DNA from 3 places in the Pseudomonas sp. AS2.8 genome. Region 3 is predicted to be linked to each of the others. Evidence: predicted binding sites of a transcription regulator. Region 3 holds the regulator's gene; each other region holds the start of a gene.

Region 1 (9,960 bases), 580 kb from region 3:
GCCTGCCTGCCGGTAGGCGGGAAACGAAAAGGCCCTGCCGAGGGGCTCTCGGCAGGGCCTTTCGCGCGTCCGACTGCCGATCAGACCGAGAAGCGACCGACCAGGCGATTCATGTCCACCGCCAGGCGCGAGACCTCATGGGCGGCCGCGGCGGTCTGGTGGGCACCGGCCGAGGTCTGGATCGACAGGTCGCGGATGCTGACCAGATTCTGGTCCACCGACCGGGCGACCTGGGCCTGCTCTTCCGAGGCCGTGGCGATGAGGAAATTGCGCTCGTTGATCTCGGTGATGGAGCGGGCGATCTCCGCCAAGGCAGCGCCGGCTTCGTTGGCGATCTTCAGGGTGGCGGTGGCCTCGTCGCGGCTGCGTTGCATGGCCTGGACGGCACCCTCCGAACCGCTCTGGATGCCGCCGATCATCTGTTCGATCTCACGGGTGGACTCCTGGGTCCTGTGGGCCAGGGCCCGTACCTCGTCGGCGACCACGGCGAAGCCACGGCCCTGTTCGCCGGCCCGGGCGGCTTCGATGGCGGCGTTCAGCGCCAGCAGGTTGGTCTGCTCGGCGATGCCGCGGATCACGTCGACCACGGTGGCGATGCCTTGCGCCTGCCCGGCCAGGGCGACGATCTGCTCGCTGGTGTGGGACACGGTGCCGGTCAGCGACTGGATGGCATTGACCGTCTCGGTGACACGGGCCGCGCCCAGACCGGTGGAGCGCTCGGACTGCTGCGCCGAGGTGGAGGCCGAGGCGGCGTTGCGGGCCACCTCCTCGACCGCGGCGGTCATCTCGTTGACCGCGGTAGCCGCCTGCTCCACTTCGCTGTTCTGCCGTTGCAGCCCACGGCTGCCCTCTTCGGTCACGGCGTTCATTTCTTCGGCGGCGGACGCCAGCTGGGTCGAGGCTTCGCCGATGTGGCTGACGGTGTCGCGCAGGGTCTGCTGCATCTGCACCGTGGCGCGCATCAGGTCCGCCATTTCGTCGCGACCCTCGGCCACGGCCGACACCCGCAGATCGCCGTCGGCGATACGCTGGTTGATGGTCAGCACCTGGCGCAGCGGCTGCAGGATGCTGCGGGTGTAGAGCACCGCCAGCACCACGGTGAGGACCACGGCCACGGCGGAGATCACCCCGAGGACCCAGAGGTTGTGGCTGTAGGTCTGGGTAGCCAGCTGGCCGGCCTCCTTGGCGCCGCGCTGGTTGAAGTCAGCCAGGGCGACGATCTTCTCCTGCAGGTCGTTGGTCAGCGGACGGATGTTGGCATTGGTAAAGGTAATGCCTTCGCTGGCCGGACGGGTCCGGGCGATGGTGAGAATCTCGTCCAGGCGCGCATCGTAGGCCTTGACGCCAGCGGACACGGCATCGGCCAACCGCTGCTCCTCAGGCGAAGCGACCAAGGCCTGGTACGCCGCAACCTCCTGTTGCAGCTGGCCACGCGTCTGAGTGATGGTCGCGGCGGCAATCTGCTTCATCTGCTCGTCTTCCGAGGCCACCATGCGCAGGGTCTCCAGGCGCAGGCGCAGAACCAGGGAGTCCATCTTCGCGGTCTGGGCGATGCTGGCCATCCAGTTGGTCTCGACATCCTGTTCAGCCTTGTACAGGGAATTCAGGCCCAGGGCGGAGGTGACGGCGAGCACCAGCAGCAACAGGGTGACGGCGGCAAAGCACACGGCCGAACGGGCCGACAATTTCAGGGTACGCATGGAGTAACTCCGGGCAGAAAAGGCAGATTCACCTCCTTCTGTTCGGCGCCACCCCCCCTGGCTGAATAGCCACCCATCGCCGATCAACGGCACCCCCTCGATAAGCTGCAGGCTAGAGCCGGCGCGGCCTCCAGCGATATGCACCGAGCCGACGACGGAATCGCAGCCCTGGCAAAAGGCCACTCGAACTCAGGCTAGAATGAGCCTTTTCCGCCATTGAAATGCCTATGTCGCCGACGAAGCTTCGCCCTGCGCATCTGGTCCCCCTGCGCAACCGCCTGCTGGCCATCGCCTTCGCCGGGATCGTGCCCCTGGCGCTGGTGGCCGGGCTGGGGCTTTGGCTGCTCGTTCATCACCAGCAGCACGAAGCCGAACAGCGTGCGCTGGAGTCCAGTCGCCAGGCGGCCACCACCATCGAAAGCGAATTGCGCCGTTCGGTGACCATCCTCCAGGCCCTGGCCGAGTCGCCGCTGCTGGCGGCGGGCGACCTGGAGGGCTTCGCCACCCTGGTCGAGCGGGTCCTGCCGCTGGTGCCGGGCTGGCGCACGGTGCTGCTGGCCACGCCGGATGGCCAGGTCGTCCGGCGCATATCTACGCACCACCGGCAGCCCGCGGGTCCGCTGGCCGAGCCGGACAGCTTCGCCGAGGTGGTCGCCCTGCGCCGCCCGGTGATTGGCCAGCTGGGCAAGGGGCCCTCCGGCCAACTGGCCTTTCCGGTGCGGGTGCCCGTGCAGCGCCACGGCCAGCTGGACTTCGTGCTGACCGCCGTGATGACCCCGGAGAGCATCCGCGTCGCCCGCATGACCCGCACCCTGCCCAAGAACTGGGTCGGTTCAGTGTTCGATCGCCAGGGTCTGCGTATTGCCCGCACCACCCTGCACGACGAGACCCTTGGCCAGGGCGCCACGCCGGGCCTGGCCAGGCTGCTGGCGCAGCCCGGTGACGAGGGCGTCGGCCTCGCCCGGACCCGCGAAGGCCATGACGTCTACACGGCCTTCGTGCGGCTGCCCGACTCCGGCTGGACGGTGACCACGGCCATCCCCAACGCGGAGGTATCGACGGCGGCTACCCGCTCCTTCGCCCTCTATGGCGGCGGCCTGGCGCTGTCGGTGGCCTTCGCCTGGGCGATGGCGCTGCTGCTGTCGCGGCGGATCAGCCGGCCGGTGCAGGCGCTGCAGGAGGCCGCCCAGGCCCTGGGGCAGCGCCTGCCGCCGGTGCTGCCGGACAGCGACGTGCTGGAGATCCGCCAGGTCGGCGAAGCCCTGCTGGCCGCTGCCGACGCCCGCAGGCTGATCGAAGAGGAACGCGACGACTACCTGCGCAGCCTGCAACTGAGCCAGGACCAGCTGCACCTGCAGGTCGCCGACTTGGAGGTCCTGCAGCGACTCAATCACCGCCTGCTGCAGTTGCCCTCGCTGCCGCAGCAGTTGCAGGAGATCCTCGAGGTTCTCTGTCGCTTCCACCAGACGTCCCAGGGCTGCGTCTCGCTGCTGGAAGACGGCAAGCCACCGCAGCTGTATTTCGCGGCCGGTTTCTCGGCCGAGGATCAGGCTCAGCTGGCCGCTCTGCCACTGGCGGAGAGCGCCTGTGCCGCCGCCGTGCGCAGCGACACCCGGGTGGTAGTGCCGGCGCTGGCGAGCGCACCCGAATTCGCCGCCCTGGGTGCACTGGGCCAGCACCTGGGCTTCGCCGCCCTGCATGCCGTGCCCCTGCGCAGTACCCTGCACGGCACCCTGGGCGCCATCACCGTCCACCTACCGGAGGCCCGCGAGCCCACGCCGCGCCAGCAGCGCCTGGCCGACCTGTGCGCCTCCAAGGCGGTGCTGGTGATCGACCGCGCGCGCATCCAGGAAGCCGCCCTGCGTTCGCAACGCCGGCTGCGGGTGGCCTTGGAAAGCTCCCAGGTGTCCTTCGGTATCGCCGTGCCCGCTGCCACGGGCACTTTCAGCTGGGACTATCTCAACCCCATAGGCGCCACCACCCTGGGCCTCGACAGCAGCGCCGCGAGCGCCCGCCTGCCCTGGGCCAGTGCGCGAATCCTGCAGCTCTGCACGGAGCACCAGGCCGGCGAGGCGGCCTGGTCCGTCGAAGCGCAGGGCCCTGATGCCAGCGGCGCCAGTTGCTGGCTGCAGATCAGCGCCACGCCCTTCGACGGCAACATGGCGGTCTGGTTTCTCGACATCAGCGAGCGCAAGCGCCAGGAGCAGCAACTGCGCGACAACGACCGGCAAAAGGACGAATTCCTTGCCGTACTGGCCCATGAACTGCGCAATCCCCTGGCGCCCATCCGCAACGCGGCGGCGCTGATCGCCGCGCCCCAGGCCTCGCTCGAACAGCAGCAGCGCAGTTGCCAGACCATCGAGCGGCAGGTGGAGCGCATGGGCGCCCTGCTCAACGACCTGCTGGACATCTCGCGCATCACCTTTGGCCGCATCACCCTGCACACCGCATTCGTAACCCTGCAGACGGTGCTCCAGGCGGCCGCCGACGCGGCCCAGGCGCCAATGCAGGACAAGGGCCAGAGCTTCGCGCTGCAACTGCCCGAGGCGCCGCTCTGGCTGTACGCCGATACGCTGCGCCTGGAGCAGATCTTCATCAACCTGCTGGGCAACGCCGCCCGCTACACCCCGGCAGGCGGTCGGATCACCCTCGCCGTGCAGGCGGGCGCCGACGAGGTGCGGGTGGAGATCGCCGACAACGGCATCGGCATCGCCCCCGAACGCCTGACCGACCTGTTCCAGATGTTCGGTCAGATCGATCCCCGCCTGGCGGAACGCTCACCGGGCCTGGGTATCGGCCTGGCGCTGTCCCGCGAACTGGCGCGGCTGCAGGGTGGCGACATCACCGCGACCAGCGCCGGCCTGGGTCAGGGCAGCCGCTTCACCGTGAGCCTGCCGCTGACCGTGGCGCCCCCGGCGGCCGTGGCGGAACCCGCCGCAGCGGCGACGGCGCTGCCCGCCACGCGGCGGATCCTGGTGGCGGACGACAACCCCGACATCGCCGACACCATCGCCGAATTGCTGGAGCTGGACGGCCACGAGGTGCGCGTCGTCTACGACGGCCAGGCGGCCCTGACGCTGTTCCAGAGCTATGACCCCGACATCGTCATCTCCGACATCGGCATGCCGGGCCTGACCGGTCACCAGCTGGCCCGGGCGATCCGCGCGACCCCGGCCGGCCAGGCGGTCAGGCTGATCGCCATGACCGGCTGGGGCCAGGCCCAGGACAAGGCTGAGGCCCTGGCGGCCGGCTTCGATCATCATCTGACCAAGCCGGCCGACATGCAGACCCTCTATGCCCTGGTGGGCGCCTAGGCGGTGACCCGGCGCGCACCGGCCAGTCGCGTCAGCCCATAGAGCGCCACCCCGACCAGTAGCATCAGGCCGGCGCGCCACCAGGTCGCGGCGCCCTGCTGGGTCAGCAGCAGGGCACAGGAACCCAGCGCCAGCACCGGAAAGAGCCAGTGCACCCGGAAGTGCGCGTGCTCGACCCGGTCGCGCTTGAGCACCAGCACCGCCAAATTGGTGCTGATGAACACCACCAGGAGCAGCAGCACCACGGTTTCGGCCAGCACATCCAGGGTGCTGGTATAGGTCAGGGCGATGGCCACCGCGGTAGTGGCGAGGATGGCGATCCCGGGGGTCTGACGGCGCGGCAGCACCCGGCCGAGCACCGGTGGCAGCAGGCCCTGGCGGGCCATGCCATAGGCCAGGCGGCTGGCCATGATCATGGTCAGTAGCGCGCCGTTGGCCACCGCGATCAGCGCAATGACGGCGAACAGCCGGGTCGGTACGCCCAGCCCCGAGGCGCCGAGCACGTCCATCAGCGGCGCACTCGAGGCCTTGAGCTGGTCGACCGGCAGCACCAGGGCGGCGCCAGCGCCCACCAGCATGTAGACGATACCGGCGATGACCAGGGCGCCGAAGAGCGCCCGCGGATAGACGCGGCTGACGTCACGCACCTCTTCGGCCAGATTGGCCGAGGTCTCGAAGCCGACGAAGGAATAGAAGGCCAGCAGCGAGGCGCTGAGAATGGCCACGGTCGCCGAGGGCGCATCCACCTCCAGCAGTCGCGCCGGCTCGCCCTGCCCCTGGGCGACGAACCAGGCGGCTGCGGCGATGACGATCACCAGGCCCGACAACTCGACCAGGGTCATCACCAGATTGACCGACAGCGATTCCTTGATGCCCCGGGCGTTGAGCAGGCCGATGAGCACCAGGAAAGCCAGGCAGACCCAACTGGCCGGCCAGGGCACCAGGGCCTGCAGATAGCCACCGGCAAAGGCCACCGCCAGGCCCGCGGCACTGGTGACCCCGGCGGCCAGCATCGAGAAGCCCACCAGAAAGGACAGCCAGGGTCGGCCGAAGGCCCGCTCGGCAAACACTGCCGCGCCACCCGCTCTGGGGTACTTGGTGACCAGTTCGGCATAGGAGGCGGCGGTCAGCAGGGCGAACAGCAAGGCGATCAGCAAGGGCGCCCAGATGGCCCCACCGACCCGCCCGGCGATGGTCCCGGCCAGGGCGTAGACGCCGGCGCCGAGCACGTCGCCGAGAATGAAGAACAGCAGCATGGGCAGGGTGATGGCGCGTTTGAGCGTAGCGGTTGCGGGAGAGGATTCCGTGGCCATGCGCGGGGTGCTCCTTGAGCGGTCTGGGGACGGGCGCGGGCCCTTGCCGGGTCCGCCGCGTGCAACCGTAGAGAGCCCGGGCAGCGACCGGGTTCCGGTTGCTGACCGTTCGTCCCCCGGGTCGGACGGTCAGGCGCGCGGGCATAGCGCGATCCTGGGCCCCGGCTACCGGCCAGCCGCCGCTGCGCTTGCCCTCGTCTAGCCCGGGAGCCCGCACGAGCGCACCGTTTCGCTCACATGCAGCGGTTTTGCCCGGCCACTGGCAAGCCACCGATCCGCTGGGTTTGCCGATCAGCGGCAGGGCCTTTTCGCCCTCGCGGGCCCTTGCCACACTCTCCGACTTTTTGCGGTCGAACGACCCTGAAGATCCCTTCCCCCGAGGATGCCCAGCAAGATGAGTGAGGGACCCCTGGCCACGCTGACGCGCGCCGAACTCGAAGCCGAGGTGCTGCGCCTGCGCGCCGCCTTGCAGGAGGCCCTGCCGGACAAAGACGCCGCCCGCCGCCCCAGCAAGGCACGCAGCCGCGCCGTGCTGGAAAGCACCACCCAGTTCGCCATCGTGGTCTGCGACCGTGAGGGGCTCATCACGGACTGGAATCCGGGCGCCGAGCAGGTCATGGGCTGGACCGCCCAGGAGATGATCGGCGAGGATGCCTCGCGCTTCTTTACTCCTGAAGACCGGGCCAACCGTCGTGCCGCGTACGAGATGGCCAGGGCTTTGCGGGATGGCAGCGCCTTGGACGAGCGCTGGCACCTGCGCAAGGACGGCCAGCGCTTCTGGGCCTCGGGCGAGATGATGGCCCTGACCGACGACGATGGCGAGCCCCTGGGGTTCGTCAAGATCCTGCGCGATCGTACCGTCGAACACCTGGCGGGCCTGGCGCTCAAGGAAACCCAGGAACGCTACCGGCTGGTGGCCGAAGCCACCAATGACGCCATCTGGGATTGGGACTTCAGCACCGGCCAGGTGCGCTGGAACGAAGCCTTGACCGCAGCCTATGGCCACGCCCCTGAAGCGATGGACTCTACCGGCAGCTGGTGGCTCGCCCAGATCCATCCGGACGACCGCACGCGAATCGACGCCTCCATCCATGGGGTGATCGATGGCGACGGCCTGGTCTGGACCGACGAATACCGCTTTCTGCGTGTGGACGGCTCCTATGCGCTGGTGTTCGACCGCGGTCGGGTGATCCGTGATGTCTACGGCCGCCCCACGCGGATGATCGGCGCCATGCTGGACATGAGTCAGCTGCAGACGGCCGAAACCGCCCTGCGCAAGAGCGAGGAGCGCTTTCGCGCCATCATCGAGACCATCGGCTCGGCCTTCGCCATCGTCCAGGTCAAGTTCGATGCCGACGACAAGCCCATCGACTACCGCTTCCTGGAAGCCAACCCAGCGTTCGAGCGCCAGGCCGGGGTCAATCTGCGCGGCAAGTGGGTGACCGAATTCGCGCCCAACCTGGAGCAGTTCTGGTTCGACACCTATGGCCATGTGGCCAAGACCGGCGAACCGGCCACCTTCGAGAACTACGCCAACACCTTCGAACGCTGGTTCGACGTGCGTGCCGTGCGGGTCGGCGACCCGGACGAGCGCCAGATCGCCATCCTCTTCAGCGACGTGACCGAGCGGCGCAATGCCGAGGAACGACTGCGCATCAGCGAGGCCCTGGCCCGGGAAAACATCGAGCGGGTGCAGCTGGCGCTCTCCGCCGGCGCCATCATCGGCACCTGGCACTGGGACCTGCCAACCGACAGATTCACCGTGGACGAAGCCTTCGCCACGGTCTTCGACCTCGATCCGCAGCTGGGCCGCAAGGGCCTGAGCCTGGCGCAGGTGGTCACCAACGTTCACCCCGATGACCAGGAGGGCCTCGCCCGGGCCATCGAGGTGGCGATCACCCAGGCCGGCTCCTTCGCGCATCAATACCGGGTGCGGCGCGCCGATGGCCGCTACTACTGGATCGAAGCCAACGGCCGGGTGGAGCTGGACACCGACGGCACCCCGCTGCGCTTTCCCGGGGTGCTCATCGATGTCGAGGAGCGCCGCGCCATCGAAGCCGAGCGCGACAAGGCCCTGGCCGCCCTGCGCACCCTCAACGACACCCTGGAGATCCGCGTCGCCGAGCGCTCGGCGGAATTGATGCAGGCCGAGGAAAAGCTGCGCCAGTCGCAGAAGATGGAAGCCGTCGGCCAGCTCACCGGCGGCCTCGCCCATGACTTCAACAACCTGCTGGCCGGTATCTCCGGGGCGCTGGAACTGATGGAGACGCGCATCGCCCAGGGCCGCCTGCGCGAACTCGATCGCTATCTGGTCGCCGCTCAGGGCGCGGCCAAGCGCGCCGCCGCCCTCACCCACCGGCTGCTGGCCTTTTCCCGGCGCCAGACCCTGGCGCCACGACCGGTGGACGTCAACCAGCTGATCGATGGCCTCACCGAACTCATCCAGCGCACCGTCGGCCCGGGCATCCAGGTCGAGACCGTCGGCGCCACGGGTCTCTGGTCGGCGCTGGTCGACCCCAGCCAGCTGGAAAACTCCCTGCTCAATCTCTGCATCAACGCCCGCGACGCCATGCCCGAGGGCGGTCGCATCACCATCGAGACCGCCAATCGCTGGATGGATCGCGAGACCGCCCGTGCCCAGGATTTGCCGGAAGGCCAGTACCTGTCGCTGTGCGTGACGGATACCGGGGTGGGCATTCCGCCGGAGGTGGCGGCCCGGGTGTTCGAGCCCTTCTTCACCACCAAGCCGATCGGCCAGGGCACCGGCCTGGGCCTGTCGATGATCTATGGCTTCGCGCGTCAGTCGGGCGGTCAGGTGCGGCTCTACTCCGAAGTCGGCCAGGGCACCACCCTGTGCATCTATCTGCCGCGTTATCTGGGCGAGGCCGCCGCCGACGAAGACCTGGCCACGCGCCTGGACATGGCCAGCAGCGCCCAGGGCGAGACGGTGCTCATCGTCGACGACGAACCGACTGTGCGGATGCTGGTGGTGGATATCCTCGAAGACCTCGGCTACGCGGTGATCGAAGCCGCCGACAGCCTGACCGGCCTGAAGATCCTGCAGTCCGCTGTGCACCTGGACCTGCTGATCACCGACGTCGGCCTGCCCGGTGGCATGAACGGCCGGCAGATGGCCGAGGCGGGTCGCCAGTCCCGCCCGGGGCTGAAGACCCTGTTCATCACCGGCTATGCCGAGAACGCCGCCATCGGCAACGGCCACCTGGACCCCGGCATGGAGATCCTCACCAAGCCCTTCGCCGTGGACAATCTGGCGGCGCGGGTGCAGGAGCTGATGGGCGGCTAGCCCGCCCCGCTAGAAGCTGGCGCCGATCTTCAGCGCTACCGTATAGCCCTCCGCCCGGTTGCGCGTCTCGAACTCCTTGTAGGCGTGCAGCCAGATGGCCGGCAATCCCGAGGCGGGGTCGAAGAAGCTAAGCGCCGGACCCAGCGCCAGGGTCCGGGCGCGATTGCCGCGGGTCACGCCGGGGGCGTCGTCGTCGCTGAGCTGGCGGTAGTAGTAGCCGCCCACCCCCGCCGTCCAGGGACCGACGTGCTGGCCGACGGCGAACTCGTGGCGATACTCCACCCCGCTGCGGTAGTCGGTGGCCGAGTTGCGCGCATTGATGTCGACCT
Region 2 (9,960 bases), on a different contig from region 3:
CGCTGGCCGGCGAAGCTGGCCCACAGGCGGATGCCGACGACGGCGACCACCAGGGCGGCCAGTTGCACCAGCACGGCCAGCAACAGCGGATAGCGCGAGGCGAGATGGGCCAGCATGGGGGCTCCGGAGCGACGAGGTACGCCAAGTTTAGGTAATCCGCGAGAGGCGGCCAATGCTAGACTCAGCGGTCCTGAAACCCGCGGATATCCCATGGCCAAACGCCACTTGACCCGTCGCCAGAGCTGGCGGATCGAAAAAATCCAGACCGAACGCGCCGCCCGCGCGGAAAAGCGCGAATCCAAGCTGATCGACGAACTCGAAGGCGGCGATCTGGGACCGGAGCAACAGGGCCTGGTGATCGCCCACTTCGGCGTTCAGGTGGAGGTCGAGGATGACGAAGGCCAGCTGCAGCGCTGTCACCTGCGCGCCAACCTGCCGACCCTGGTCACCGGCGACCGGGTGGTGTTTCGCGCCAGCCTCCAGGGCAATGGCGTCATCGTCGCCCAGCTGCCGCGGCGCTCGGAGATCTGCCGGCCGGACATGCGCGGCCTGCTCAAGCCGGTGGCGGCCAACGTCGACCGCCTGGTGATCGTCTTCGCCCCGCTGCCCACGCCCCACGCCAACCTCATCGACCGCTACCTGGTGGCCGCCGAGCATGCCGGCATCCAGCCGCTGCTGCTGCTCAACAAGGCCGACCTGATCGACGCGCACAACGGCCCGGCGCTGGACGAACTGCTGGGCGTCTACCGCGAGCTGGACTATCCGCTGCTGGAAGTCTCGGCCCACAACGGCCTGAGCATGGACCAGCTCAAGAGCGAGCTGGACGAGCATGTCAGTGTCTTCGTCGGTCAATCGGGGGTGGGCAAGTCGTCGCTGGTGAACGCCCTGCTGCCGGGCGTCGATACCCGCGTCGGGCCGCTGTCCGAGCTGACCAACAAGGGCACCCACACCACCACCACCGCCCGGCTTTTCCACTTTCCCGATGGCGGCGACCTGATCGACTCGCCCGGTATCCGCGAATTCGGCCTCAGCCACGTCAGCCGTGACGACGTCGAAGCCGGCTTCAAGGAATTCGGCGACTACCTCGGCCACTGCCGCTTCCGCGACTGCAAGCACGAGCGCGAGCCCGGCTGTGCCCTGCTCGCCGCCCTGGAGCGCGGTGACATCCACCCGCAGCGGATGGCCAGTTACCGGCATATCCTGGCCAGCCTCGAAGGCGAGTCGCGCTACTAAGAGCCTGTTAAAAGGCTGCTGCGCGTCGGCCAGACAGCGTTGGAAAGACCTTCGGAATGCTCATTTACCTTTTGTAAACTCCGCTTCCTCAGGTCTTTCCGCCTTGTTTGGCTCTAGCTCGCAAGCCTTTTAGCAGGCTCTAAAGAAAACGCCGGGCAAGCCCGGCGTTTTCTTACAGCAGTCGACGACCGTCAGCCAAAGACGCGGAAGCGCTCGGCGTCGTCCATGAAGCCCTTCTCCGGGAAGTCGCCTTCGTTGGAACCGAAGGGCATCTGGGCGCGCAGGTGCCAGGTCTCCGGCAGCTTCCACTCGGCGGCGGCCAGGGCATCGGGCAGCGGATTGTAGTGCTGCAGGCTGGCGCCGATGCCGGCGTTGGCCAGGGCCGTCCACACGGAGAACTGGGCGATGCCGCTGGCCTGCTCCGACCAGATGGGGAAGTTGTCGGCGTAGGCGGGATACTTGTCCTGCAGGCCGGCAACCACATGCCGATCCTCGTAGAACAGCACGGTGCCGGCGCCGGCCGCGAAGCTGTTGATCTTGCCTTCGGTGGCGGCAAAGGCGTCGGCCGGCACGATCTGCCGCAGCGCCTGCATGACGAAGCCCCAGAACTTGTCGCTCTCGGCGCCGAACAGGATCACCGCGCGCGAGCTCTGCGAGTTGAAGGCGGAGGGCGACAGCTTGACCGCGTCCTGGATCAGCGCGGTGACCTGGTCCTGGGCCAGCGGCAGATTCTTGCCCAGCGCGTACTGGCTGCGGCGGCGCTTGATGGTGTCGATAAAGGCGTTGCTCATCGGGAGGCTCCTGCAAGGGAATCGGAGATCGGGAGACCGCGCGCGAGGGCGCAAGGTGCCCGATCCGGCATGAAACCCCTGCAGCTTAACCAGCCATGCCCAGGCCAACGGACGAAAAAACCGAACGCTAGCAGCGAATTTTCCTATCGATCGCCGTGGCCGTTCAGGGCTTGCCCTGGATGACGCCGGCGTCGAAGGCATTGACCTGCTGCTTGAAGGCCGCGTTGTTGATGGGTTGCGCCAGGTTGCTGGTGGCGCTGACGCCACCACTGGAGACCCCGCTCCGGCTGGCCGCCGGTGCGGCGCTAGCCGCGGGCTTGGGCGCCTGGTTGCCGCCGGCGCGGCCCTCGATGGCCTGCTGGGCCTTCTTGGTCAGCACGATGATGTCGATGCGGCGGTTGACCGGATTGAGCGGATGCTCGCGATCGAAGGGGGCCGAGGAGGCATAGCCGACGATTCGCGCCACCTGCTCTTCCGGATAGCCACCGGCGACCAGCGCCCGACGTGCGGCGTTGGCGCGACCGGCGGACAATTCCCAGTTGCTGAAGTCGCCCTTGCCGTTGTAGCGCGCCGCGTCGGTATGACCGCTGATGCTGATCTTGTTCGGCACCTGGCGGATGGTGTCGGCCATGGCCAGCAGGATGTCCTCGAAATAGGACTTCAGCCGCGGGCTGCCGGAGTCGAACATCGGCCGGTTGTCGGCATCGACGATCTGGATGCGCAGGCCGTCCTGGGTGATCTCCAGCAGGATCTGGTCCTTGAATTTCTGCAGCTCCGGATTCTGCTCGATCTTGTTCTGCAGTTCCTGCAGCAACAGCTCCAGGCGCTCCTTGTCGACCTGCTCGGCGATCTTTTCCGCCTGGCTCGGATCCATCTTCGCCTGGCTGGCATCCTTCTGCTGCTGGGCGGCGTCGTTGGGCTGGCGCTTGTCGGACGGATCGGGCGCCTGGGTGGGGTCGGGCGTGACGCGGTTGGAATCGTTGGGGTCGGCACGTTCCTGCATGTCCGGATTGACCTTGTTCTGGGTCGAATCCGGTTGCGCCTGGATCTCGGGATTCAGGGTGCGGTCGGGCGCCGGCGTCGGGGTGCCGCCCAGGTCGATGACATAGGGGCTGGCACTTTCGGTGAAGCCGATCGGATCCTGGAAGTAGCCGGCGATGGCCTTCTTCTGCTCCGGGGTGGCCGAGGACATCAGCCAGAGCACCAGGAAGAACGCCATCATGGCGGTGGCGAAGTCGGCGAAGGCGATCTTCCAGGCGCCGCCGTGGTGGCCGGCGGCGCTCTTCTTGATGCGCTTGACGATGATCGGCTGGTTGTTGTCCATCAGCTGCCCCGCATCGCCTGCTCAAGCTCACTGAAGGACGGCCGGTGCGCCGGGAACAGCACCTTGCGGCCGAATTCCACGGCGACGGTGGGCGGCATGCCGCTGGCAGCGGCGACCAGACAGGCCTTGATGGCCTCCAGCACATTGAGTTCTTCCTTGGCATCGTGCTCCAGGCAGGTCGCCAGCGGACCGAAGAAGCCGTAGGCGGCGAGAATACCGAGGAAGGTACCCACCAGGGCCGCGCCCACGTGGCCACCGATGGCCGCCTGGTCGCCCTCGCCGAGCATGCCCATGGTGATCACGATACCCAGTACCGCGGCGACGATGCCGAAGCCGGGCAGGCCGTCGGCGACCCGCGATACCGCGTGGGACGGATGCTCCAGCTCTTCCTTGATGCCGGCCAGCTCCATGTCGAAAAGGCCTTCCAGCTCGTGGGGGGCCATGTTGCCGGAGGACATCAGCCGCAGGTAGTCGGCGACGTAGGCGGTCATCCGCTCATCCTTGAGGATGTTCGGGTACTTGCTGAAGATCGGACTGGCCTTGGGATCCTCGACGTCCGCCTCGATGGACATCATGCCCTCGCGCCGGCTCTTGTTGAGGATCTCGTAGAGCAGCTTGAGCACGTCCAGGTAGAAGGCGTGGGTGAAGCGATTGCCAAACATCTTCAGCGACTTCTTGAACACCTGCATGAAGGTGCTGCCCGGGTTGGCCTGCAGGAAGGCCCCCAGGGCGGCACCGCCGATGATCAGGACCTCGAGCGGCTGGATGATCGCAGCGATCTTGCCATGCGCGAGGATGTAGCCGCCGAGGACAGCCGCGAATATCACGATGATGCCGATGATTTTTGCCATGGTTGGGAATACTGTGTGCTAAGGAAAATTGAGCCGGGGATCTGCCCTCACGTCCCCTTTATCGGACCCGGCGCCCCGGACTGAAGGCCTTTCATCAAATTTCAAGGCGACCGTCGTATGTCCAGCCGCCCGAACACCGTCGAAGACTGGGTCAAACACCTGGAAGGCGTACGCCTGCCGGTGGCCACCGCCACCGCGGAGCGTCTGCGCCGCGCCCTGGCCGATGGCCGTCTGGCGTTGCATGAGATCGCCGAACGGCTCTGCGAGTCACCACCCCTGGCGCTGGCCCTGCTGCGCGAGGCCAATCGCGGCCATGCCAGCCTCGGCGATCCGGCCGCCAGTCTGGAAGCCGTGCTCGGCCGCGTTGGTCTCGGGCCGGCGGAGTACCTGATCGCCCGCCAGCCGACCCTGCCCGAGGAGCGCCTGCCGCGTCCGCTGCGGCAACTGTGCCTGGTCAGCCAGCACGCCATGACCCTGGGGCTGGGCCTGTTCGGCGTGCCCCTGGCGCGGCTGTGGCCGGACATCCGCCTGGCCGCCCTGCTCTTTCTGGCGCCCCTCTGGCCGCTGGCGACCCGTTATCCGGAACTCTTCGAGGAATGGGAACGGCGGGTGCTGGGCGAAGGCGAACCGGCGCTCAAGGTCGAGCGCGAACTGCTCGGCGTGCCGGCGATCCGCCTGTGCCAGGCGCTGGCCCGTCACTGGCAGCTGCCCGAGTGGATCGTCGAAGGCTATCGCCTGCTGGACCAGGATCGCCGGCAACTGGTCAGGGCGCTGCACATCGCCCATGGCGACGATCCCCTCGAACAGCAGCAGCGCCTTGACGACGACCCCGTTCTGCGGCGCTGGCTGACCCATCCCGGCAACACCATCCTCTTGGCCAACGGCCTGGCGCTGGCCAGCCACCATGCCTGGGACGGCCCCCACACCCTGCGCTGGCAGCGTTTCAGCGCCCTCTACCTGCAACTGCCGCTGGCACGAGTGCAGAGTCGCAGCCATGAACTGGCGGTGCAGGACGCCCAGCGCCATGCCCGGCCCGGCCTCTGGCACCCGGCCGAAGGCCTGGTCTGGCCACCGGGCGAACGGCGCCTCAAGCCGGCGCCCCGGGTCCAGGTCGCCAGCGAGAGTCAGGCCCAGCGCTGGCGCGGACTCTGCGAACAGCTGTTGCACACGCCCAGCGCCTTCGCCACCCTGCCCCAGTTGTTCGATTGCGCCCGCCAGGCGCTGGTGGCCTGCGGCCTGCCGCGGCTGCTGCTGCTGACCCCGGATCGCAACGGCCAGAAGGGCAATGTCCAGCTGCACCATGGCCTGGACGACGCCCCCGGTCTGCAACTGGACATTGCCAGCCACCCGCTGCTGGCCAAGCTGTTCGGCAGCCCCGGCCAGTTGCGCATCGATGACGACAACCGAGCGCGCTTCGCGCCGCACCTGCCCGCCGATCTGCGCCGGCTGTTCAGCAACGAGCGGCTGTGGCTGCGCAGCCTGGGCTTTGGCGAACGGGTGGTGCTGGTGGCGATCCTGGACAGCGAACTGCAGCCGGCGGATCCGCGGCGTAGCGCCGCGCTGGACAAGACCTTCACCTGCATCGAGCGCGCCATCGGCACCTTCGCCAATCGTCCGCGGGTACGACCGACCTGACGCTGGCCGGTCAACCTCGGTACACTTCACCTTTGCTACGGACCGACGGGAAATCCGCGATGCCCTTTTCCGCCCTGCCCCTGGTGATCGAACCGGCCGATCTCGCGGCGCGCCTGGATGCGCCCGAACTCATCCTGGTGGATCTCTGCAGCGCCGCCCACTATGCCGAGGGCCATCTGCCCGGCGCGCGCCATGTCGCGCCCGCCCGCACCCAGCTGGGCAGCAAGCCGGCGCCCGGCCTGCTGCCGGCCCAGGCGGACTTGGAACGGCTGTTCGGCGAACTGGGCCAGCGCGACGACGCCGTCTACGTGGTCTATGACGACGAAGGCGGCGGCTGGGCCGGACGCTTCATCTGGCTGCTGGACGTCATCGGGCACGGCCACTATCACTACCTCAACGGCGGGCGCCAGGGCTGGATCGCCGCCGGCCTGCCGCTGAGCACCGCGGTCCCCGCCGCGGCCGGGGCGCCGGTCGCCCTGACCCTGCACGAAGAGCCCACCGCCAGCCGCGCCTATCTGCAGAGCCGGCTGGGCGCCGAGGACCTGGCCATCTGGGACGCCCGCGGCGCCGATGAATACCGGGGCGAAAAGGTGCTGACCGCCCGTGGCGGCCATATCCCCGGGGCGATCAACTTCGAGTGGACCGCCGGCATGGATCGCGAGCGCCAGTTGCGCATCCGCGAGGACCTGGCCGCCGAACTGGAGCGCCTGGGCATCACCCGCGACAAGGAAATCATCACCCACTGCCAGACCCATCACCGATCCGGCTTCACCTATCTCGCGGCCAAGGCCCTGGGCTATCCGCGCGTCAAAGCCTATGCCGGCTCCTGGGGCGAATGGGGCAACCACCCCGACGCCCCCATCGAATGATTGCCAAGGACCTCTCATGAAACTGCAAGACCGTCTGTTCATCCTTGCCCAGCACCTGCTGCCGCACCATCTGCTGTCGCGGCTGATCGGTGGCTTCGCCGAGTGCCGGGTGCCCTGGTTCAAGAATCTGCTGACCCGCTGGTTCGTCCGTCACTATGACGTCGACATGCGCCAGGCTCAGGTGGAAGACCCCACCGCCTACGAGAACTTCAACGCCTTCTTCACCCGCGCCCTGAAGCCCGGCGCCCGTCCGCTGCCGGCCGAAGCCGGCGTGGTGGTGAGCCCGAGCGACGGCGCCATCAGCCAGCTCGGCCGCATCGAGCACGGCCGCATCTTCCAGGCCAAAGGCCACAGCTACAGCCTGCTGGAGCTGCTCGGCGGCGACGGCCTGCGCGCCGCGCCCTTCATGGGCGGCCATTTCGCCACCATCTACCTGTCGCCCAAGGACTACCACCGGGTGCACATGCCGCTCACCGGCACCCTGAAGGAGATGGTCTATGTGCCCGGGCGCATCTTCTCGGTCAATCAGCTCACCGCCGAGAACGTGCCCGACCTGTTCGCCCGCAACGAGCGGGTGGTGTGCATCTTCGACACCGCCGTGGGCCCCATGGCGGTCATCCTGGTCGGCGCCATGATCGTCGCCAGCATCGAGACGGTCTGGGCCGGCCTGGTCACGCCGCCCAAGCGCGAACTCAAGAGCTTCGCCTACGACGAGGCCGCGCGCGCCCCCATCACCCTGCGCACCGGCGACGAGCTGGGCCGCTTCAAGCTGGGCTCCACCGCCATCGTGCTGTTCGGCCCGGACGCGGTGAACTGGTCCGCTGAACTCGGCGCCCTCTCCACCGTCAACATGGGGCAACTGCTGGGGGTTCCGACCACGCCGGCCCCCTTGACCACCGTTTCCGAGCCAGGGCCTCTCGCCTAGATGCGCGGTTCACTGCCCATCGAAACAGGAGTGTGCGCGGCTAATGGATAGCAAAAGGCCACAGCTCATGTTGCGGGTACCGACGCCCGATCAGCGCAGCCTGACGTTTTGTGACGCCACCCCGGCCGGCCTCAAGCGCTGGCTGGAGCAATTGCCGCGAGCCAAGCTGGGCGAATTCGCCCGGCTGCTCTACCAGGGCCTGCTGGAACTCAACCGGCTGATCCTGACGCCGGAAGCGCGTCTGCGCCTGCTCGAATCCCTGCGCCCGGACGTGCAGCGGGTCTGCCAGCTGCTCGAACGCCATGTGCTCAACCAGGCCATCGTGCTCGACGAGCGCTCGCGCAAGGTAGCCAATCTCTGCCAGGCCCTGCAGAACCTGCTGGCGGCCGGCTACAAGCTGATCGTGGTCGAGGAAAGCGACCGTGGCGAACGCAGCACGCTGCTCGCGACCGCCATCCAGCGCGCCCTACGCGCCCTGCTCGGGCCACTGATCCGCGCCGCCCAGCTCTATACCCCGGTGCACGACAACCTCTGGCTGGAGTTGCACCAGCTCTATCGGCTGGCGGTGACCACCGGCTTGCACAACCAGAAGATCCGCGATGAGCTGCTGCCCGGCGACGGCAGCCAGACCATCACCCAGGCCTATGGCGCCGCCCTGCTGTTTGGCGCCGCGCGCTGCAACCAGTTGCGCCAGAGCCATATCGCCCAGTTGACGCTGCACCTGGACGACTGGGCCAGTCTGATCCGCCTGCAAGGCCCCGAGCAGAACGGCACCCTGATGGTGGTGGCGCCGCAGATCGACGCTCCCCCGCGCTATCGCTCGCTGTTGCGCGAAGCCAATCTCAACGGCCTGCTCGGTCTCGCGCCGCAGCAACTGGTGCAGGCCATCGAGGACTATTTGGCGCTGGCCCCGGAACAGCGGCCACGGGCGCGCCTGCCGGTGCATGGCGATCTGTCCCTGGATCTGCTGCAACACCTGGTCGGGGCCTGGGGCCAGGAGGCGGATCGTGCCTTCCAGCGCATGCCCGGCCAGGGCCAGGTGCAGGTCTGCATCGGCATGAGTGCCCTGCACTACCAGCTCGCCGGGGGTCAGGTGTTCGCCGACACCCTGCGCCTGTCGGCCGCGGTCGTGCCGGACGCCTTTGCGCCCAAGCCCAAGGACGACGTCTGGTCGATGGCCTTCGATGCCGACACCCAGGCACCCGACACCCTGGACTGGAGCGCCGGGGCGTTGGAAGAGATCCACTACGACGTCCTGCCCGGCGACGGCGAGGCGGCCAGTCCGGCCTTTCCGATCCATGCGGTGCAGGTGGTCAACCACAGCCCGGGCGGCTATTGCCTGAGCTGGAGTGGCGAGGTGCCCGAGCAACTGCAGGCCGGCGAATTGCTCGGTGTGCGCCTGCCCGAGGATCACAACTGGGGCCCGGCGGTGGTGCGCTGGGTACGCCAGGTGCCCGGCAGCGGTACCCAGATGGGCGTCGAACTGCTGGCGCCCACCGCGCGCCCCTGTGGCCTGCAGCTGCTGCGCAAGGCCGAGCAGAACAGCCAGTACCTGCGCGCCCTGCTGCTGCCGGAGATCAAGGCCATCGACCAGGCACCGACGCTGATCGCGCCACGACTGCCCTTCCAGGAAGGCAGCAAGGTGCAGATCAACCAGCAGGGCAACGAGCAGCGCGGCATGCTCGATCGGCGGCGCAGCATGACGGTCAGCTTCAGCGTCTTCGAATATCACCTGCTGGAACAGAGCGGCGTTCAGCCAAACAGTGGTCCCGCCGGCGGTGGCGCTCGGCAGGAAGAAGACTTTGACTCGCTGTGGAAGTCTCTGTAGCTTCGATAAATCATCGTTATCGCCAGGGCGCGAATAGACCATGGCCGCCGAACACAGCGCGATCCGCCTGTTACTGCTCGAAGCATCGCAGAACGAGGCGGAACGCCTGGTCAGCCTGTTCCGCAATGCCGGACGGGCGACGCGGGCCCAGCGCCTGGCCGACCCCGCGGGTCTCGACGAACTGCTGTCCCAGTCCTGGGACCTCGCCATCCTCGCCCCACCCTCGGCTGAACTCGACAGCCTGAGCGCACTGCGCCAGTTGCGTCGCCGCGCCCCCCAGCTCGCCGTCATCCAGCGGGTGGCACCGGACGATCCCGCGGCGGTGCTCGACGCCCTGCGTCTCGGCGCCCGCGACGGCATCGCCAGCGACAACGACGAACACCTGCTGCTGGCCAGCCTGCGCGAACTCGGCAACCTGGCCGAGCGCCACGAACGCCGGCGCCTAGAACAGGCCCTGGCCGAGGCCGAGCAGCGCTGCCAGCTGCTGCTGGCCAACGCCGTGGA
Region 3 (9,960 bases):
CAGTCCAGGCCCTGCAGCGATATAACGAATTTCAGGCCTTCGCGATAGTCGTCGCGGTAGCGCTCGGGCATCACCCAGCGCGCCGCGTCGAGCACGCGCAGGTTGCCTGCCTGGCAGGGTAGCAGGCCCAGGAACCAGTCTGGCTGACCGAACAGCGGCGTCAACTCTTCGTCGGTGAGCGGGTAGATGGAGCCCAGGCACACCAGCGGCGCGGCCAGGGTCAGGCCGGCCACGTCGAACAGCAGGCATTCGAAGGGTTCTTCGCCCCACTCGGGGCGACCTTCCAGGTGCACGGCGCTGGGCGGTACGCCAGCCGCCGCTACCGGTTGCACTGCCGGGGTACCCAGCGCAATCCCCTCCACCACCGGACGCGCCGGCTCGGCAGCGGGGGCCAGTTCGGGGACGCGCCAGTCCAGCTCGATGTCGGTTTCCGGCGGCACCGGCGCCTCGGGCGCAGGCTGCAGCACCTCGGGCAGGGCGACGCCGGCACGGCGTGCGGCCAGCGGCACGACCCGGGGTTGCCGCGCGGCGTCCCGTTCGAGCTCCTCGCGCACCGCGGCGGCGAATTCATCTTCGCTCACGCTGGCGATCGGCGCCGCCGGTGCCACCACGGGAGCCACGACCGGCGTGGCTTCGGCGGCCGGCAGTTCCAGGAACGCGTCCAGCAACAGGGCATCGAGATAGCCCTGGAGGACACGCTGAGGACGATTGTCGAGGGACGTCGGTTGGCTCATGGCGATCTACGTGGGTGAGTTGTCCAGCCTATCGGCCGGCAGGGTGGAAAACTTGAATCAGGCGACCTGGCTGCTGGGCGCCCCGTCGAGCAGGTGCCGCAGCAACGCCCGGTAGGCGATGACGCCGCGGCTGTTCAGCTCGTAGCGCGATGGCACCTGCCCGGAACGACTGGCGTCGCGCAGCCGCGTATCGATGGGAATGAAGGCCTGCCACAGCTGCGCCGGGTAGGTACTGCGCAGCACCTTGAGCGTGCCGATGGAAGCCTGGGTACGGCGGTCGAACAGGGTTGGCACTATGGTGTAGGGCAGCGCCTGCTTGCGCGAGCGATTGATCATGGTCAGGGTGTTGACCATGCGTTCGAGCCCCTTGAGCGCGAGGAATTCGGTCTGGGTCGGAATCACCAGATGCTGACTGGCCGCCAGGGCATTGACCATCAGCACGCCGAGCAACGGCGGACTGTCGATCAGCACATGATCGAAGTCGTTCCACAGCTGTGCCAGGCTCTTGGAGATCACCAGGCCCAAACCGCTCTGGCCAGGCGACTGACGCTCTAGGGTGGCCAGCGCAGTGCTGGAGGGCAGCATCGACAGCTGCGGATGGCTGGTGGGCAGCAGCAGCCGCTTCGGCAGGCCCTCCGGAACCTGGCCGCCGTGCTGGAACAGGTCGAACGCGCTGTGTTCGAGGCTGTCCGGATCCTGACCGAAATAGCTCGTCAGGGAGCCGTGGGGATCGAGATCCACCAGCAGGACGCGCTTGCCCTCATCGCCGAGCAACCCGGCGAGGGCAACGGTGGTGGTGGTCTTGCCCACCCCACCCTTCTGATTGGCGACAGCCCAGACTCTCATGTGCAGACTTCCTCCCGACGACACGACCAGTCGGGTCAAGGCGCCGGCTTGGTGGCCGGCGACGAAGATTTGACAGGCGCCACCCCGGGCGCCGGTTCTCCAGGCGATGCTGCAGATTGTGTGCCAGTCGACGGATTTTGCAAGGTGCTCTGTGGCCGGAACAGGTCGAGATTGCGCGAGATCAGCAGGACCACCCGCCGGTTGCGGGCCCGATTGACGTCGCTGGTGTTGTCGACCACCGGCTGATAGGCGCCATAGCCCACCACGGCCATGCGCTGCGGGGCGATGCCGTTGCCGATCAGCAGCCGCACGATACTGGCGGCCCGGGCCGCCGACAGCTCCCAGTTGGTGGGATACAGCGCCGTGCTGATGGGGCGGTCGTCCGTGTAGCCCTGTACCTGAATCGGATTTTTGAACGGCGCCAGAATCTTGGCCACCTTCTCCATGAGACCGAAGGCGGGATTGCTCGGCAGCGAATCGCCGCTGGCGAACAGCAGGTTTGAGCTGAGCTCGATTTCCAGCCACATCTCACTGGCCTTGATGTTCAACTGGTCGCCGGCGATGAGATCGCCAAAGGTGGCGCGCACACTGTCGGCGATCTGCTGCAGCGGATCGCTGGGGGTACCCCTGGCCGGCTGGGCGGCGCTGGCGTCCATCACCGTCGGCGTCACGCCGGCGGGACGCTGATCGCCAAGGGGGATGGGTTTGAGCGAACGCTCCGGCTGGCTGAAGATGCCCGACAGGCTGTCCGAGAGCACCTTGTACTTGCTCTCGTTGAGCGAGGAGATGGAATACATCACCACGAAGAAGGCGAACAGCAGGGTGATGAAGTCCGCATAGGAGACCAGCCAGCGTTCGTGGTTCTCGTGTTCTTCGGGACGGCGGCGGCGACGAGGCATGCGGCGTCCTCCTAGTCCAGGAAACCTTGCAGCTTCATTTCGATGGAGCGGGGATTCTCGCCCTCGCCGATGGACATCAGGCCTTCCAGCAGCATTTCCCGGTAGCGGGACTGTTGCTGGGCCAGCGCCTTGAGCTTGTTGCCCACGGGCAGCAACAGCAGGTTGGCGAAGCCGACACCATAGATGGTGGCCACGAAGGCCACGGCGATGCCGCTGCCCAACTGGGAGGGATCGGCGAGATTCTGCATGACGTGGATCAGGCCCATCACCGCGCCGATGATCCCGACCGTGGGCGCGTAGCCACCCATGGCTTCGTAGACCTTGGCGGCGGCGATGTCGCGATCTTCCTGGCCGTAGAGATCCACTTCGAGAATGCTGCGCAAGGCCTCGGGCTCGGTGCCGTCCACCAGCAACTGCAGGCCCTTGGCGGCATAGGGATCGGCTTCGCGGGCGACCAGGGGCTCGAGACCCAGCAGGCCTTCCTTGCGCGCGACGTTGCTCCAGTTGACCACCTTGCGGATGCCGCCGGCGAGGTCCAGCCGCGGCGGCACGAACACCCAGGCCAGCATGGTCAGGGACCGGCGCAGCACCGGCAGGCGGGTCTGCAGCAGGACGGCACCCAGGGTGCCGCCGACCACGATCAGCGCCGCGGGAGCATTGGCCAGGGCGGTAAAGGAACCACCCTCCAGCAGGTTGCCACCCATGATGGCGGTAAAGGCCAGCAGGATGCCGATGAGACTGAGAACGTCCACGCTCAATGCCCTTCTGGCCAGAGCAAGCCTGCCGTCACGAACAGGCCTCGGTCAGGTGTCTGCCGATGTCGTCCAGGCCGTAGATGGCGTCGGCCAGATTGGCCTTGGCGATGGCCATGGGCATGCCGTAGATGACGCAACTGGCTTCGTCCTGGGCCCACACCTGGCTGCCGACCTGCTTGAGCATCCGCGCGCCTTCGCGGCCATCGGCGCCCATGCCGGTCAGGACCACCGCCAGCACCTTGTCGGCATAGGCCTTGGCCGCGGAGCCAAAGGTCACGTCGACGCAGGGTTTGTAGTTGAGGCGCTCGTCGCCGGGCAGGATCTTCACCGTGCCACGGCCGTCCACCATCATCTGCTTGCCACCCGGTGCCAGCAGCGCCAGGCCCGGACGCAACTGGTCGCCGTCCTCGGCTTCCTTGACGCTGATGCGGCAGAGCTTGTCCAGGCGCTCGGCGAAGGCCTTGGTGAAGGCCGCCGGCATGTGCTGGATCAGCACCAGGGGTGCCGGGAAATTGGCTGGCAGCTGGGTAAGCACCCGCTGCAGGGCCACCGGACCACCGGTGGAGGTGCCGATGGCCACCAAGCGATAGTGCTTGCGCTTGGGCGGCGGCGAAGCCGGAGCCGTGGGGGCGTGACCGACCGGCGCGCTGCTGGACGCCGCCGGACGCGTTGCCGGGCGCGCGGTGGCCAGTGCGGCCGAGGCACTGGCGGGCGCGGCCGGCGCGACGCTGGGGGCTACGGCGAAACGCCGGTTGGAACGGGCGATATGGTGGATCTTCTCGCACAGCAGCTTTTGCACACTGGCGGGATTGCGCGAGATGTCCTCGAAATTCTTCGGCAGATAGTCGACCGCGCCGGCATCCAGGGCATCCAGGGTGACCCGGGCGCCTTCGTGGGTGAGCGAGGAGAACATCAGCACCGGGGTCGGGCACTTCTGCATGATGTGGCGGACCGCGGTGATGCCGTCCATCATCGGCATCTCGTAGTCCATGGTGATGACATCGGGTCGCAGCGCCAGGGCCTGGTCGACCCCTTCGCGCCCATTGCTGGCCGTGCCCACCACCGAGATGTTGGGATCGGCCGCCAGGATTTCCTTGAGCCGACGCCGGAAGAAGCCGGAATCGTCCACCACCAGTACTTTTACCGGCATACGTTGAAACTCCTAACTGGGGCGGCGCAGGCCACCCGATGGCGCCAGGCCCAGGGCCCGACGCCGCTCGTACCTGGCCGACTCAGAGCCCGCGACGGGCGTAGCGCTTGAGCATGCTGGGCACATCGAGGATGAGCGCGATGCGCCCGTCGCCGGTGATGGTCGCTCCGGACATGCCGGGCGTTCCCTGCAGCATCTTGCCGAGTGGCTTGATGACCACCTCTTCCTGGCCCACCAGCTGATCGACCACGAAGCCGATGCGCTGGGTGCCCACCGAGAGGATCACCACATGCCCTTCCCCCTGCTCCACATGGGCCGCATTGGGCACCAGCCAGCGCTTGAGGTAGAACAGCGGCAGCGCCTTGTCGCGCACCACCACCACTTCCTGGCCGTCCACCACGTTGGTGCGGGACAGGTCGAGGTGGAAGATCTCGTTGACGTTGACCAGCGGGAAGGCGAAGGCCTGGTTGCCCAGCATCACCATCAGCGTCGGCATGATCGCCAGCGTCAGGGGCACCTTGATGACGATCTTGGAGCCCTGGCCCTTGGTCGAGTAGACGTTCAGGGTGCCGTTGAGCTGGCTGATCTTGGTCTTGACCACGTCCATGCCCACGCCACGACCGGAGATGTCGGAGATCTCGGCCTTGGTGGAGAAGCCCGGGGCGAAGATCAGGTTGAAGCACTCGGTCTCGGTAAGGCGATCGGCCGCGTCGCGGTCGAGCAGGCCTTTCTCCACGGCCTTGTTGCGCAGCAGATCCGCGTCCATGCCCTTGCCGTCATCGGAGATCGACAGGAGGATATGGTCGCCTTCCTGCTCGGCGGAGAGCACTACACGCCCCGCGCGGGACTTGCCGTTCTCTTCACGCTCGGCTGGCCCCTCGATGCCGTGGTCAACCGCGTTGCGCACCAGGTGCACCAGCGGATCGGCCAGGGCCTCGACCAGGTTCTTGTCAAGGTCGGTTTCTTCGCCCACCAGCTCCAGGTTGATCTCTTTCTTCAGGCTGCGCGCCAGATCGCGGACCAGGCGCGGGAAGCGGCCGAAGACCTTCTTGATCGGCTGCATCCGCGTCTTCATGACCGAGGTCTGCAGATCGGCGGTGACCACGTCGAGATTGGACACGGCCTTTGCCATGGCCTCGTCGCCGCTGTTCAGGCCCAGGCGCACCAGGCGGTTACGCACCAGTACCAGCTCGCCGACCATGTTCATGATCTCGTCCAGCCGGGCGGTATCGACCCGCACGGTGGTTTCCGCCTCACTGGTGGGACGTTCGGCGGGCGCGGCAGCTGCCGGCTTGGGCACTGCGACCTCGGCAACCGGAGCCGGTTTCGGCGCGGGTGCAGGCGCGGGCTGAGGCGCGGCGACCGGTGCCGGCGCAGCAGCCGGTGCGGCTACAGCATCGGCAGCTGCCGCGGGACCACTGAATCGGCCCTTGCCGTGCAATTCGTCGAGCAGGGATTCGAATTCGTCGTCGGTGATCTCGTCACCGCTCGCCGCTGCTGCCGGGGCCGCTACAGCAGGGGCTGCCGTGACCGGTGCCGCGGCTTCGTTCGCGACGAACTTGCCCTTGCCGTGCAATTCGTCCAGCAGGGCCTCGAATTCGTCGTCGGTGATGTCATCACCGCTCGCTGCAACGGCAGTGGGCGCTGCGGCGGCAACCGGCGCAGCGGCCGGCGCGTCATGGAACTTGCCCTTGCCGTGCAACTGATCGAGCAGAGCTTCGAATTCGTCGTCGGTGATGTCGTCACCACCGGCGGCCGCAGGCGCTGCCGCTGCCGCGCTCGGCTCGCTGCCCAGGGCATCGAGCAGATTCTGGAAATCGGCATCGCTCAATTCCGGCTCGGCAGCTGCTGCAGCAGCGACGGGCGCTGGCGCCGCGGCCACCGGCGTGGCAGCCACGGGCGCGGCCGCTACCGGCGCCGGTTCGCTCCCGGCCGGGTCGGCCAGGCGAGCCAGTGCCGCCAGCAACTCGGGCGAGGCCGGGGTCGGCTCTTCGCGTTCCCGGACCTGACCAAACATCTCGTTGACGGAATCCAGTGCCTGTAGCACCACATCCATCAGTTCGGCATCCACGCGGCGTTCGCCCTTGCGCAGGATGTCGAAAACGTTTTCCGCGATATGACAGCACTCGACCAGGGTATGGAGCTGCAGGAAACCGGCACCGCCCTTTACGGTATGGAAGCCACGAAAAATGGCGTTCAGCAGATCCATGTCATCCGGACGGCTTTCCAGCTCGACCAATTGTTCCGACAACTGTTCGAGAATCTCGCCGGCCTCTACCAGGAAATCCTGGAGGATCTCTTCATCGGCGTCGAAGCTCATTCCTGCACTCCCCAAGAGGGTCTGGGTCAGAAGCCCAGACTGGATAGAAGATCGTCGACGTCGACCTGAGCGGCCACGACGTCTTCACGCTTATCGGCATGAATCTGCGGACCTTCACCCTTCATCGTCTTTTCTTTTCGATTCTGTTCGATCAGCGCGCTGTGATCGTGGCTGAAGCCGGTATAGCGATCGACCTGGCTGGCCATCATCACCAGCTTGACGAGGTCTTTCTCGATCTGCCCGACGAGATTGACCACGCGCTTGATCACCTGACCGGTAAGGTCCTGGTAGTCCTGCGCCAGGAGGATGTCGTTGAGCTTGGCCGACAGTTGTTCGGCGCTGCTCTCGCTGTGGCTGAGGAAGGCATCGACGCGCTTGGCCAGCTCGCGGAATTCGTCCGCGCCCATCTCCCGGCGCATGAACTTCTTCCAGTCGGCATGCACGGCACGGGCTTCGTCACCGAAGTTGCCTACCAGCGGGGCGCTCTCCTCCACCAGATCCATGGTCCGGTTGGCGGCGTTCTCGGTCATCTTCACCACGTAGGAGAGACGATCGGTGGCATCGCTGATCTGGGAGACCTCTTCGCCGGCCATGCCGCGCGGATCGATCTCGAAGTTGACGATGGCGTTGTGCAACTCGCGGGTCAGCTTGCCGACTTCCTGGTAGAGACCCCGGTCACGCAACTGGTTGAGTTCATTGATGACATGCACCGCCTGGGTGAAGTCGCCACTTTCTAGGCATTTCACCAGCTCCTGGGCGTGCTGTTTTAGATTCGACTCGAAGTCGCTGAAGCTGTTGGTGCCAAGCTGATCCATAACGTCCCCGCGGCTTTCTTCAGCCGTTCACCCGCTCGAAGATCTTGTCGATCTTTTCTTTCAGCACCTGGGCGGTGAAAGGCTTGACCACATAGCCGTTCACGCCGGCCTGAGCGGCTTCGATGATCTGCTCACGCTTGGCCTCGGCGGTCACCATCAGCACCGGCAGGGTCTTCAGGCGTGCGTCGGCGCGCACCTGGCGCAGCAGGTCAATGCCGGTCATGCCGGGCATGTTCCAGTCGGTGACGAGAAAATCGAAGTTGCCGCTCTGCAACATCGGCAGGGCGGTGTTGCCGTCGTCTGCTTCGGCGGTATTGGTGAATCCCAGATCGCGCAGCAAATTCTTGATGATGCGTCTCATCGTGGAAAAATCGTCCACGATGAGGATTTTCATGTTCTTGTCCAAGTCGACCTCCGTCCTAATCCGCACACACGCCGCGAGGCGCGCCTAAGCAATCGTAGTAGCCTGAGTACCAGCCGGTTAACGCGAACGCCATTCCGCCAGCCGCGCCCGCAGGCGTGCCGCGCATTGACTGTGAAGTTGGCAGACGCGTGACTCGCTCACGCCCAACACCTCGCCGATTTCCTTGAGGTTGAGTTCCTCGTCGTAATACAGCGAGAGCACCAGACGTTCACGCTCCGGAAGATTGGCGATGGCGTCGGCCAGGGCCTTGCGGAAGCGCTCGTCTTCCAGACCGCGACCGGGTTCGAGTTCATGCGAACCGCTCTCCTCGAGCCCATGCTCACCACCCTCCATGAGGTCGTCGAAACTGAACAGGCGACTCCCCATGGTGTCGCCAAGGATGCCGTAGTACTCATCCAGACTCAATTTAAGTTCGGCCGCGACTTCGGAATCTTTAGCGTCGCGACCCGTACGCGCTTCCACCGCGCGAATGGCGTCGGTGACCATGCGCGTGTTGCGGTGTACCGAGCGCGGCGCCCAGTCGCCCTTGCGGACCTCGTCGAGCATGGCGCCGCGGATGCGGATTCCGGCGTAGGTCTCGAAGCTGGCGCCCTTGCCGGCGTCATATTTGCGCGAGGCCTCCAGCAGGCCGATCATGCCGGCCTGCATCAGGTCCTCGACCTGCACGCTGGCCGGCAGACGCGCCAGGAGGTGGTAGGCGATGCGTTTCACCAACGGCGCGTAGCGGTTGATGAGTTGCTCCTGCTGGGTACGTTCCGAGGTTTTGCTGTACATGCGAAGCCCGCTGGATGCTGTCATGCGTGGGTACCGATGGCTGGTTGCACAAGGCGCTCGACAAAGAATTCGAGATGGCCGCGCGGATTGGCGGGCAACGGCCAGCCATCGACTCTCTGAGCTACCGCACGGAAGGCCAGCGAGGCCTTGGCACGCGGAAAGGCTTCGAACACGGGGCGCTGTTTCTGTACGGCTTTGCGCACCGCCTCGTCGAACGGAATGGCGCCCACATACTGCAGGGCGACATCCAGGAATCTGTCGGTCACCTTGGTCAGCTTAGCAAAGAGATTGCGACCTTCCTGGGGTGTCAGCGCCATGTTCGCCAGAACCCGGAAGCGGGTGACGCCATGGTCGCGATTGAGCAGCTTGATCAGGGCGTAGGCATCGGTGATGGAGGTGGGCTCGTCGCACACCACCACCAGGACTTCCTGGGCGGCGCGAACGAAGCTGACCACCTGGTCGCCGATGCCGGCAGCGGTATCGACGATGAGCACGTCGAGGTTTTCGCTGATGTCGCTGAAGGCCTGGATCAGACCGGCGTGCTGGGCCGGTGTCAGATTGACCATCGCCTGGGTGCCCGAGGCCGCCGGGACGATGCGGATGCCGCCCGGGCCGTGCAGCAGCACGTCGCGCAGTTCGCACTCGCCGGAGATGACGTCGGCCAGGGTGCGCTTGGGCGACAGGCCGAGCAGAACGTCGATGTTGGCGAGGCCCAGATCGGCGTCGAGCAGCATGACGCGCCGCCCGATATCGGCCAGGGCCAAGGCCAGGTTGACCGACACGTTGGTCTTGCCGACACCGCCTTTACCGCCCGTGACCGCTATGACTTGGACGGGATGCATGCTACCCATTGCCTGATACCTTTGATTGAAATCCGTCACACTTTAGACCAAGTGCATTTGGCGTGCCCAGGCATGCGATGCACCACTACCGTTCGTCTGCGCTAACCGGCGCGGCGGGCATTGCTCTGATACAGGCCGGCAAGCATGCCGGCCATGGTTTCTTCGCTCGGCTCCTCGGGGGCCTGCAGGCTCACCGCACGGCTCACCAGCTGGTGGCTGCGGGCCGGGTGCAGGTCGTCCGGGATACGGGGGCCGTCGCAGATGTAGGCCACCGGCAGGCGCTGGCTGATGGCCAGACCCAGGGCTTCGCCGAGACTTGCGGCTTCGTCCAGCTTGGTCAGCACGCAGCCGCTCAGGCCGCAGCGCCGATAGCTGTGGTAGGCCGCCTTGAGCACCTGGCT

Evidence for each region. The regulator FliA, encoded in region 3, starts transcription of late flagellar genes. The targets are predictions, from matches to a motif close to CTAAAGTTTNNNNNNNNNNNGCCGNTAA.
Region 1: the regulator FliA is predicted to act here: its motif matches at 1,784-1,811, upstream of FHR73_RS04900 (methyl-accepting chemotaxis protein).
Region 2: the regulator FliA is predicted to act here: its motif matches at 4,258-4,285, upstream of motA (flagellar motor stator protein MotA).

What each region holds. Positions count from the first base shown of each region.
Region 1 covers NZ_JACHVV010000001.1:1,077,012-1,086,971, reverse strand. The annotation lists gene FHR73_RS04900 (methyl-accepting chemotaxis protein) at 81-1,700, opposite strand; gene FHR73_RS04895 (ATP-binding protein) at 1,928-5,014, shown strand; gene FHR73_RS04890 (APC family permease) at 5,011-6,327, opposite strand; gene FHR73_RS04885 (PAS domain-containing protein) at 6,722-9,631, shown strand; gene FHR73_RS04880 (transporter) at 9,641-9,960, opposite strand, start outside.
Region 2 covers NZ_JACHVV010000006.1:123,025-132,984, forward strand. The annotation lists gene FHR73_RS21570 (class I SAM-dependent methyltransferase) at 1-116, opposite strand, end outside; gene rsgA (small ribosomal subunit biogenesis GTPase RsgA) at 211-1,233, shown strand; gene FHR73_RS21580 (nitroreductase family protein) at 1,425-2,024, opposite strand; gene FHR73_RS21585 (flagellar motor protein MotB) at 2,188-3,348, opposite strand; gene motA (flagellar motor stator protein MotA) at 3,348-4,199, opposite strand; gene FHR73_RS21595 (HDOD domain-containing protein) at 4,317-5,834, shown strand; gene FHR73_RS21600 (rhodanese-like domain-containing protein) at 5,894-6,703, shown strand; gene asd (archaetidylserine decarboxylase) at 6,720-7,628, shown strand; gene FHR73_RS21610 (molecular chaperone) at 7,696-9,456, shown strand; gene FHR73_RS21615 (GGDEF domain-containing protein) at 9,497-9,960, shown strand, end outside.
Region 3 covers NZ_JACHVV010000001.1:497,541-507,500, reverse strand. The annotation lists gene FHR73_RS02330 (chemotaxis protein CheW) at 1-734, opposite strand, end outside; gene FHR73_RS02325 (ParA family protein) at 792-1,580, opposite strand; gene motD (flagellar motor protein MotD) at 1,616-2,479, opposite strand; gene FHR73_RS02315 (flagellar motor protein) at 2,491-3,231, opposite strand; gene FHR73_RS02310 (chemotaxis response regulator protein-glutamate methylesterase) at 3,266-4,384, opposite strand; gene FHR73_RS02305 (chemotaxis protein CheA) at 4,467-6,704, opposite strand; gene FHR73_RS02300 (protein phosphatase CheZ) at 6,731-7,519, opposite strand; gene FHR73_RS02295 (chemotaxis response regulator CheY) at 7,539-7,913, opposite strand; gene fliA (RNA polymerase sigma factor FliA) at 8,001-8,741, opposite strand; gene fleN (flagellar synthesis regulator FleN) at 8,738-9,568, opposite strand; gene flhF (flagellar biosynthesis protein FlhF) at 9,661-9,960, opposite strand, start outside.